Regions from separate parts of the Halomonas sp. TP35 genome, predicted to be linked through region 1. Evidence: predicted binding sites of a transcription regulator. Region 1 holds the regulator's gene; the other holds the start of a gene.

What was found. The regulator sigma-54, encoded in region 1, starts transcription at its own class of promoters, with help from an activator protein. The targets are predictions, from matches to a motif close to TGGCACNNNNNTTGCTNT.
Region 2: atzF (allophanate hydrolase) is a predicted target of sigma-54. The motif match lies at 2,362-2,379, and genes of this name have one in related genera.

Annotation. Positions count from the first base shown of each region.
Region 1 is NZ_JBQSUZ010000002.1:456,065-460,365, reverse strand. Features, by position in the region: gene rapZ (RNase adapter RapZ) at 1-129, opposite strand, end outside; gene ACT3RU_RS04860 (PTS sugar transporter subunit IIA) at 196-666, opposite strand; gene hpf (ribosome hibernation-promoting factor, HPF/YfiA family) at 671-979, opposite strand; gene ACT3RU_RS04850 (RNA polymerase factor sigma-54) at 1,078-2,490, opposite strand; gene lptB (LPS export ABC transporter ATP-binding protein) at 2,614-3,363, opposite strand; gene lptA (lipopolysaccharide transport periplasmic protein LptA) at 3,373-3,864, opposite strand; gene lptC (LPS export ABC transporter periplasmic protein LptC) at 3,873-4,301, opposite strand, start outside.
Region 2 is NZ_JBQSUZ010000001.1:386,682-390,982, reverse strand. Features, by position in the region: gene urtB (urea ABC transporter permease subunit UrtB) at 1-644, opposite strand, end outside; gene urtA (urea ABC transporter substrate-binding protein) at 729-2,048, opposite strand; gene atzF (allophanate hydrolase) at 2,420-4,261, shown strand; gene uca (urea carboxylase) at 4,276-4,301, shown strand, end outside.

The DNA.
Region 1 (4,301 bases):
TTCGTCAATCAAAGAACCAAGCAACATGGCGGGGAGATTATCAATGGCGTAATAGCCAATATCTTCCAGCGCTTGCAAAGCGATTGACTTGCCAGAGCCAGAGCGGCCGCTAATAATCACCAGTTGCATAGTGGCTCTCTCTGATTGAACGTATAAAAGGGGTAACGCATGAAAATGTGTTAGTCGTTATGGGTGTTATGGCGCGGCCTGTTCGCGAATCTTGCTCATCAGCAGGTCAAGTAAATCGCGTTGGCTGCTGGTTTTGCGTAACGCCTGGCGTGTGCTCGCATCATTCATAATGGTGGCCACTTGACCCAAAAGCGACAAATGCGTGTCGTCAGCCTCTTCGGGAACAAGCAGCACAAAGACGAGATCAACCGGATCGCCATCAATAGCATCAAAATCAATAGGTTCTGATAACTTTAGAAAACCCGCAATAGGCGTAACGCAATGTGGGCTGCGCGCATGGGGTATGGCAACGCCGTTACCGATCCCCGTGCTGCCAAGGCGTTCCCGGCCGATCAGTCGGCTGAAAACTTCTTGGCTATCCAGGCTGGGTGTATTTTGAGCGATAAAGGTGCTGAAAAACTCCAGCACCCGCTTTTTGCTGCCCCCGGGCACGTCGTAAAGTACGCGCTCCGGGGGGAGAATGGTTTCCAACGTCATTGAATTAACGCACGCCAGCGCCTTGGGCGCGAGCTTGTGCTTTTTCCTTGTGCTTAACGAGTTGACGATCAATTTTGTCTGCTAAGGCGTCAATAGCGGCATACATGTCGACATCTTCGGCGTCGGCATGTAAATCGGCGCCTGCCGCATGAAGGGTGCACGCGGCATGTTGGCGCTCCTTCTCAATAGATAAGGTAACTTGTACCGTGGTGATGTTGTCGTAATGACGTTCGACGCGTTCAAGTTTTTCATTAACGTAGTCACGCAAGGCGTCAGTCAGTTCTACATGATGACCCGTGATGTTTACTTGCATTGACGTGCTCCTTATCCATCGGTCTGAATTTCGATTGTAACCCTTTTTGCGGTGTTGCAAAGCCCTTGTCGCGAGTTTTGCCATTTCTCTTGTAACGACTAACGCAAACGACGACGTTCACTTGATGAGGGAATGCCCAGCGACTCACGATATTTCGCCACCGTACGGCGTGCCACTGTGATGCCGCCATCTTCCAGTAATGTCACTAAACGACTGTCCGAAAGAGGTTTGCCGGGAGGCTCATCTTGAATCAACTTTTTAAGCCGGGCGCGAATCGCGGTGCTTGAGTGGCTGTCTCCGCCATCCTGCCCGCTAATTTGGCTTGAGAAAAAGTATTTAAGTTCGAATACGCCCCGTGGGGTATGGATATATTTTTGTGTGGTGACCCGAGAAATGGTTGATTCGTGCATCTCAACCGCCTCGGCAATATCGGCAAGAATCAAAGGCTTCATCGCTTCTTCGCCGTGCTCTAAAAAGCCGATTTGGCGAGTGATAATCTCGCGTCCTACGCGTAGAAGCGTATCGTTGCGGCTGGACAGACTTTTGATTAACCAGCGCGCTTCTTGTAAGTGTTCTTTTAAAAACTGGTTATCCTGACTCTTGTCTGCACGCTTGATTAAGCTGGCGTAGTCGGGCTGGATACGTAGCCGGGGCAGGGCTTCAGGGTTAAGCTCCAGGTGCCAGCCTTCATGATCATGACGTACAACCAAGTCGGGTGTGATGTAGCTATCGTCGGTGACGCCGTAAGCACTGCCGGGGCGAGGGTCCAGGCTTCGGATCAGACCGATCACATCGTCTAGCTGCTCATCGTCCAGGCTTAGGCGGCGCTTTAATAGGCGCATGTCATTTTTGCCGAGAGCTTCAAGAAACTGGCGTACCAATCGGCGCGCCGGAACGAGCAGGGGAGTGTCGTCGGGGAGCGTTGCTAACTGAAGCATCAAGCACTCGCGCAAGTCTCGGGCGAAGACGCCCGTTGGCTCGAACTGCTGTAAACGCATCAGAATGGTTTCCATCTCTCGCTGGCTAAGGCCTTCGATATCCTGGGCACGTAGCCCATCGCGGATATCGTTGAGCGGCTGCATCAGGTAGCCATTGGCATCTAGCGCATCAATCAGGCTTTCGGCGATTAGCTGCTCACGAGCCGTAAAGTCGGTCATCGCCAGTTGCCAAAGGAGATGTCCATGCAGGCTTTGTCCGGCGGCCTGGCGCTCAAAATCGGGGCCTTCGCTACTGCCAGTGCTGCCCATGTCCTGGTAAGTATCCGACCAGTCGCTATCGACAGACAGTTCCTCGGGGATACTTTCTGACCACTCCTCGTCGGGTGTTTCGACGGCCGCCTGCTCGCCGAACTCATCTTCCTGCTCCAGCATTGGATTGGCATCCAGCGCCTGCTGAATTTCCTGACGTAGATCCAATGTCGATAGCTGTAGCAGTGCAATCGCTTGCTGCAGCTGAGGTGTCATGGTCAGCTGCGTACCGATACGCAATTGGAGAGAAGCTTTCATGACCATCTGAGAACCACTCGTTAATCGGAAAGCTTCACCCTAGTGCGAGTCATGTTGTTGTGCAAGTGCAATAAGCATGCCACTGATAAATTTTTTACTGCAGATCACTGTTTAGCGGTGAAATTAAACTTATAAGCGAAAATCAGCACCCAGGTAAACCTCCCTCACTTTTTGGTTATCAAGGATAGTCTGAGGGCTGCCACCGGCAATGATATGGCCGTCACCGACAATATAGGCGATATCGCAAATATCCAGTGTTTCTCGGACGTTATGGTCGGTAATTAGCACGCCAATGTGGCGCTGTTTTAAAGCACGAATAATGCTCTTGATTTCACCAACCGAGATGGGATCGACACCTGCAAATGGCTCATCCAGCAAGATAAACGCGGGCTCAGTGGCCAGGGATCGGGCAATTTCGACGCGTCGCCGCTCGCCGCCGGAAAGGCTCATGCCCAGGCTGTCACGGATGTGGGTAATATGAAAGTCGTCAAGTAGGGCCTCAAGCCGCTGCTCTCGTCCTGCCCTGTCCAGCTCTTTGCGGGTTTCCAGAATCGCCATAATGTTATCCGCAACCGATAGTTTACGGAAAATAGACGCTTCCTGGGGTAGATAGCCAATGCCGGCCATCGCGCGTTCGTGCATGGGGACGCGGGTTAAGTCTTGCTCGTCGATACGCACGGTACCCGCATCAGACTTCACCAGGCCCACAATCATATAAAACGATGTGGTTTTACCTGCGCCGTTAGGGCCGAGCAGGCCTACCACGCTGCCTTGAGCAATCTCCAGGCTAATGTCTTTAACCACGCGGCGGCGTTTATAACTTTTTGCCAAGTGATTGGCGTAAAGGGTTTTTATGGGCGGTGCTTCCGCAATAGACATGATTGACTCCTATTGCGCTGGCTGAAGCGTCATACGAATACGCTGCGGCTCGCTACCACTTACATCGGAGCGTGCCTGCACCACTTCGCGGTCAATGAAGTATTCCAGGCGGCCACCGGTAAACTGATCGCCCGCTTGGGTCAGCTCGGCCTGGTCAATAAGCTCTACACGCCGCTCTGCTACGTGATAAACCACGCGGCGCGCCCATCCTTCCATCGGCGCATCCTGATCATCGAGTTGATTGCGTAGATAGGCGCGCTCACCGGTGGCAATAGCGCGAGAAAGCTCACCCGCGTCGTTACGGATAATTTCAACGCGATCACCACGTAGCTGCATGTTGCCTTGGCGAATATTGACATCGCCTGAATAAACGGCAGTGCCCGCACGCTGATCAAGATCTAACTGGTCGGCTTCTACTTCAATGGGGGCTTGGCTTGTCTGGGCCGCTGCCGATAGCGGCACCGCAAGAGCGAAAAGCGCGGTGCGAATAAAAGCGTTCATAGCGACTCCTAAGGATTTTGTGTTGCGGGGGGGTGATGACCGCTAACGTTATCGGTTAATCGGACCTGGCTATCATCAAGCCAAACATCCATACGTGATGCGCTCATTCGTTGGGGTGGCTGCTGAAACACGGCGGGCGCCTCGCTCCAGACATGACGCGCTACCCCATCATAACGTAATAACTCAGTATCAAGCTGCCAGCCTTCTGTAGGTGCCAGAAGCCGCGCATCACCAGACAGCGTTAGCGCTTGGGTGGCCGTGTTCAGAACACCTTCGTTGGCGTTAGCGAGCCACTCTCGGTTGTCACTATCAAACAGCGTCGCTTCGGGCTGAGTGACTTCGACCAAGGTACTTTGTGGTATGTAAATCAATAAAGGCGCGGCTAGCGACTGCTGGATATGCCCTGTCTCACCAAACAGAGTGATCTCGGCATTTTC
Region 2 (4,301 bases), on a different contig from region 1:
GCACGACTTAGCGCAACTCTAGCGCGTGGATGAAGGCTTCCGGTTAGCGCTTCGATACCCGCCATTTCACCCTGCTCAGCACGGTAAATGGCGACCGCTTGGCTCAGCCGATAACGTACCTGGCTATCCTTTTCTTCCAGAATGAGCGCATTGATGGGTTCAAGCAGCTCACCATCGACTTCACCCAGCAAACGTTCGGCAGAGATACGGCGGCGATCCAGATTGGGCGAGTAAAGGTCCACCACAGCAATCGCGCTGCGCAGCTGGTTTCGCAGGGCGTTATTGATGCCCACGCGGTCCAGGTCGCGGCGTGACATCTCACCCAGCGGTTCATTCGTCAAGGCGTCGGCCACCGGCCACTCTCGGCCACTGTTATCGAGTACGACAACAAACTGACCATCGTCGGCACGCTGCAAGCGGCCATCCAGCAGAGCCTGCAGCCAATCACGGGCGCGCTCGTCGTCGCTTTGCAATATGGCGGTAATCGCCTCGCCTTTATCGCGGTAGGAATCGACATCCAGCGCCTCAAGAAGCTCAAGCGCGGCGTCATTATCAGAAGTATCGGGGCCTGTCTGTGCCTGTACGTTGAGTGTTATGCCCAACAACACAGCGCACAAAAACCCCCAGGAAAGGAAACGCCTCATGGGGTTGTTCCTTTGGTGGTCAAGGTGGAGAGTTAGCGTGCTCCCTTGCCGCCCGATCAGGCGGGCGGCAAGGGGTGGCCAGTATTATTCGGCGAGCGCCGCTTCGGCTTCTTCAGTAGCGGTGCTGCCACCGCATGAGCCGTTCACAACGTTGAAGTTGCCGCACTCCATGGGCTTGCGCCAATCGGCAATCAGGTCGCGCGAGCCGGGCAAGTAGTCGGACCAGGCATCGCCGGCAACGGTTGAGGGCGTTTGCCAGACGATATCGAACTGGCCATTGTCCTGCACTTCGCCAATCAGTACCGGCTTAGTGATGTGGTGGTTGGGCATCATCGCCGCATAGCCACCCGAGAGATTGGGCACACTCACGCCGATAATGGCATCCTTCACCGCGCCTACATCGGTGGTACCCGCTTTACGCACCGCCTCGGCCCACATGTTGAAACCGATGTAATGGGCTTCCATTGGGTCGTTGGTGACCGCTTCTTCATTACCGGTGTGCTCAATCCAGGCGTCGATAAAGTCGTAGTTGTCATCGGTATCCACGCTCATGAAGTAGTTCCAGGCAGCCAGATGGCCAACGAGCGGCGCAGTGTCGATACCGGAAAGCTCCTGCTCACCTACCGAAAACGCAATCACTGGAATATCAGCGGCATCAATACCCTGGTTGGCAAGCTCGCGGTAGAACGGCACGTTGGCGTCGCCGTTGATGGTCGAGATCACCGCGGTAGACTTGCCCTCTTCACCGAAGCGACGAATCTCGGAGACGATGTTCTGCCAGTCGGAGTGGCCGAAGGGCGTGTAGTTGACCATGATGTCGTCGCCTGCCACGCCGTGCTCATCTTTCAGAAACGCTTCGAGAATGCGGTTGGTGGTGCGCGGATAGACATAGTCGGTACCCACCAGAGCAAAGCGCTCAATGCCGACTTCGTTAATCAAATACTCGACAGCGGGAATCGCCTGTTGGTTGGGCGCGGCACCGGTATAGAAGACGTTTGCAGACGACTCTTCTCCCTCGTACTGCACCGGGTAGAACAACAGACCATTGAGTTCTTCAAACACCGGCAGCACCGCTTTACGTGATACCGATGTCCAGTTGCCGAACACCACGTCTACCTCATACTGGGCCAGCAGCTCGCGGGCGCGTTCGGCAAACAGCGGCCAGTTGGAGGCCGGGTCCACTACCACGGCTTCCAGCTGACGACCCAGCAGACCACCGGCTTCGTTCTGCTGCTGGATCAGCATTTCAACAGTGTCTTTTAACGTCGACTCACTGATAGCCATGGTGCCAGAAAGGGAGTGAAGGATACCCACTTTGATAGGGTCATCATTGGCTGACGCATGAAACGATACCGAAAGGGCCAGTGCAGAAAGACCCAGCAGTGCCTGTTTTTTCAAGTTCATGTTTCGCATCCCCAAGCTGCAAGCGGGCAGCTAGATATTTGTCATTAATCAGGTGTACTCAATTGCCTGAAAGCGCCTGTAACTCGTCCTGCACATTGCACGATGCGTTCCACACTTTAAAAAAACATAAAAAATTCAACCATATAAAAAGTATACAAGTTGTTTTACAGGAGTTTTCCATCTTTGATTCAGGGTCTTAAAGCACTTCATTGGTGCTAAAGCGGTCTGATTCGCACGATAAAAGTGCATAAAAACTGTCCATTTTTATCCTTTTATCGCCAAGCTTCTGTTTTTAAAACATTTAGCATTTTCTTGGCCTGTGGTTTGCAAAATGACTTGTATACAAGACCATGGATAACCAAGGGCCAAACATGATGACCACACGCGGCTGGACACTCGAACAATGGCGGCAGGCATATAACGAGGGCGCAACCCCGGGAGCCTTACTCGGTGAATTGATCACGCAACTGGCCAAACTTGATAGTGCCGACAATACCTGGATTTCACTTCTCGACCAGGAGGGGCTGGCTCATGCCCTGGCAGCACTTCAAACACGTCTGGACGAGGCAGACGGCAAGATAGACAAGTTGCCGCTTTACGGCATTCCGTTTGCGGCGAAAGACAACATTGATGCCACCGGGTTTGCCACCACGGCGGGCTGCCCGGCCTACGCCTATCAACCCACCCGTGACGCTGCTCTGATTGACAAGCTGCGCGCCGCGGGCGCAGTACTCATCGGCAAGACCAATCTGGATCAGTTTGCCACCGGCCTGGTGGGTACCCGCTCGCCGTTTGGTGCCGTGGCCAATAGCTTCAATCCTGAAGTGGTGAGCGGCGGCTCGAGTTCTGGGTCGGCGTCCGTGGTGGCACGCGGGCTAGTGCCATTCTCACTGGGTACCGACACGGCAGGCTCCGGTCGCGTGCCCGCTGGCTTAAATAACCTGGTCGGGCTTAAACCCACCAAAGGCCTGTTCAGCATTGATGGTGTAGTACCGGCGTGCCGCTCGCTGGACTGCGTCTCCATCTTCTCGTTGACTGTCAATGATGCCGGGCAGATCGCCGAGCTAATGGCCGGCTTCGAGCCTGCCGACGCTTTCTCACGCAAGGCGCCAAGCGCCCTCCCCCTGGATGCCCCGGCCATACGCCGTCCTGGCCCGCTAGCCAGGCTTGCCATTCCCCAGTCGCCCCAGTTCTTCGGCGACGTGGTGGCTGAAAAGGCATGGCAAACGGCCGTGGAAAAATGGCAAAAGCTTGAAGGGGTAACGCTCGTCGAACTTGATTTTGCCCCCATGCTTGAACTGGCCGCCCTGCTTTATGAAGGGCCGTGGGTAGCAGAGCGCCACGCCGCCGTGGAAACCTTCATGGCCGAACATGCCCAGAACATGAATGACGTGGTGCGCGGCATTATTAGTAACGCGGGTAAATACAGCGCCACCGATACGTTCAAGGCGCAATACCGCAAGGAAGAGCTGGTTAGGGTGATCGATAATCTTTTGGATGATATCGATGGCCTGTTAGTCCCCACCGCCCCTACCGCGCCCACTATCGAAGCGGTTAATGCTGACCCGTTAACGCTCAATAGCCAGCTCGGCACCTATACCAACTTCGTTAACCTGGCCGATTTTTGCGCATTGGCGGTACCCGCCGGGTTCCGCGACGATGGACTGCCTTTTGGCGTTACCCTGGTGAGCGGCGCCTGGAAGGATCGGGAACTGCAGACCCTGGCCAGCCGCTGGCTAAATGCCCACCCGACGCCGCTGGGTGCCACTGACCAGGCACGCCCGCCGGAAACCGTTCATACCACCCTTGCCGTCCCCACCGTTCAGGTCGCTGTGGTAGGCGCTCATCTTTCCGGCATGCCGCTGAATACCCAACTGACCGAGCGCCATGCCTGGCGCGTGGCGTCCACGACAACGTCCGCCAATTACCGCTTGTTTGCCCTGCCCAACACCGTACCGCCCAAGCCCGGCCTGCAGCGCGTTCACGAAAACGGTGCCGCCATCATTGTTGAAGTATGGGAAATGGCCGCGTCGGAATTTGGCTCGTTTGTCGACCTGATCCCCGCGCCGCTGGGTATCGGCAGTGTCGAGCTTGCCGACGGCCGCTGGATCAACGGCTTTATCTGCGAAGGGCATGGAATCACAGATGCTCAGGATGTCACCGAGTTTGGTGGCTGGCGTGCCTACATCAAGGCGCAAACCTCCCACGCATAACGAGGCTACGACCCATGTTCAATAAAGTATTAGTTGCCAA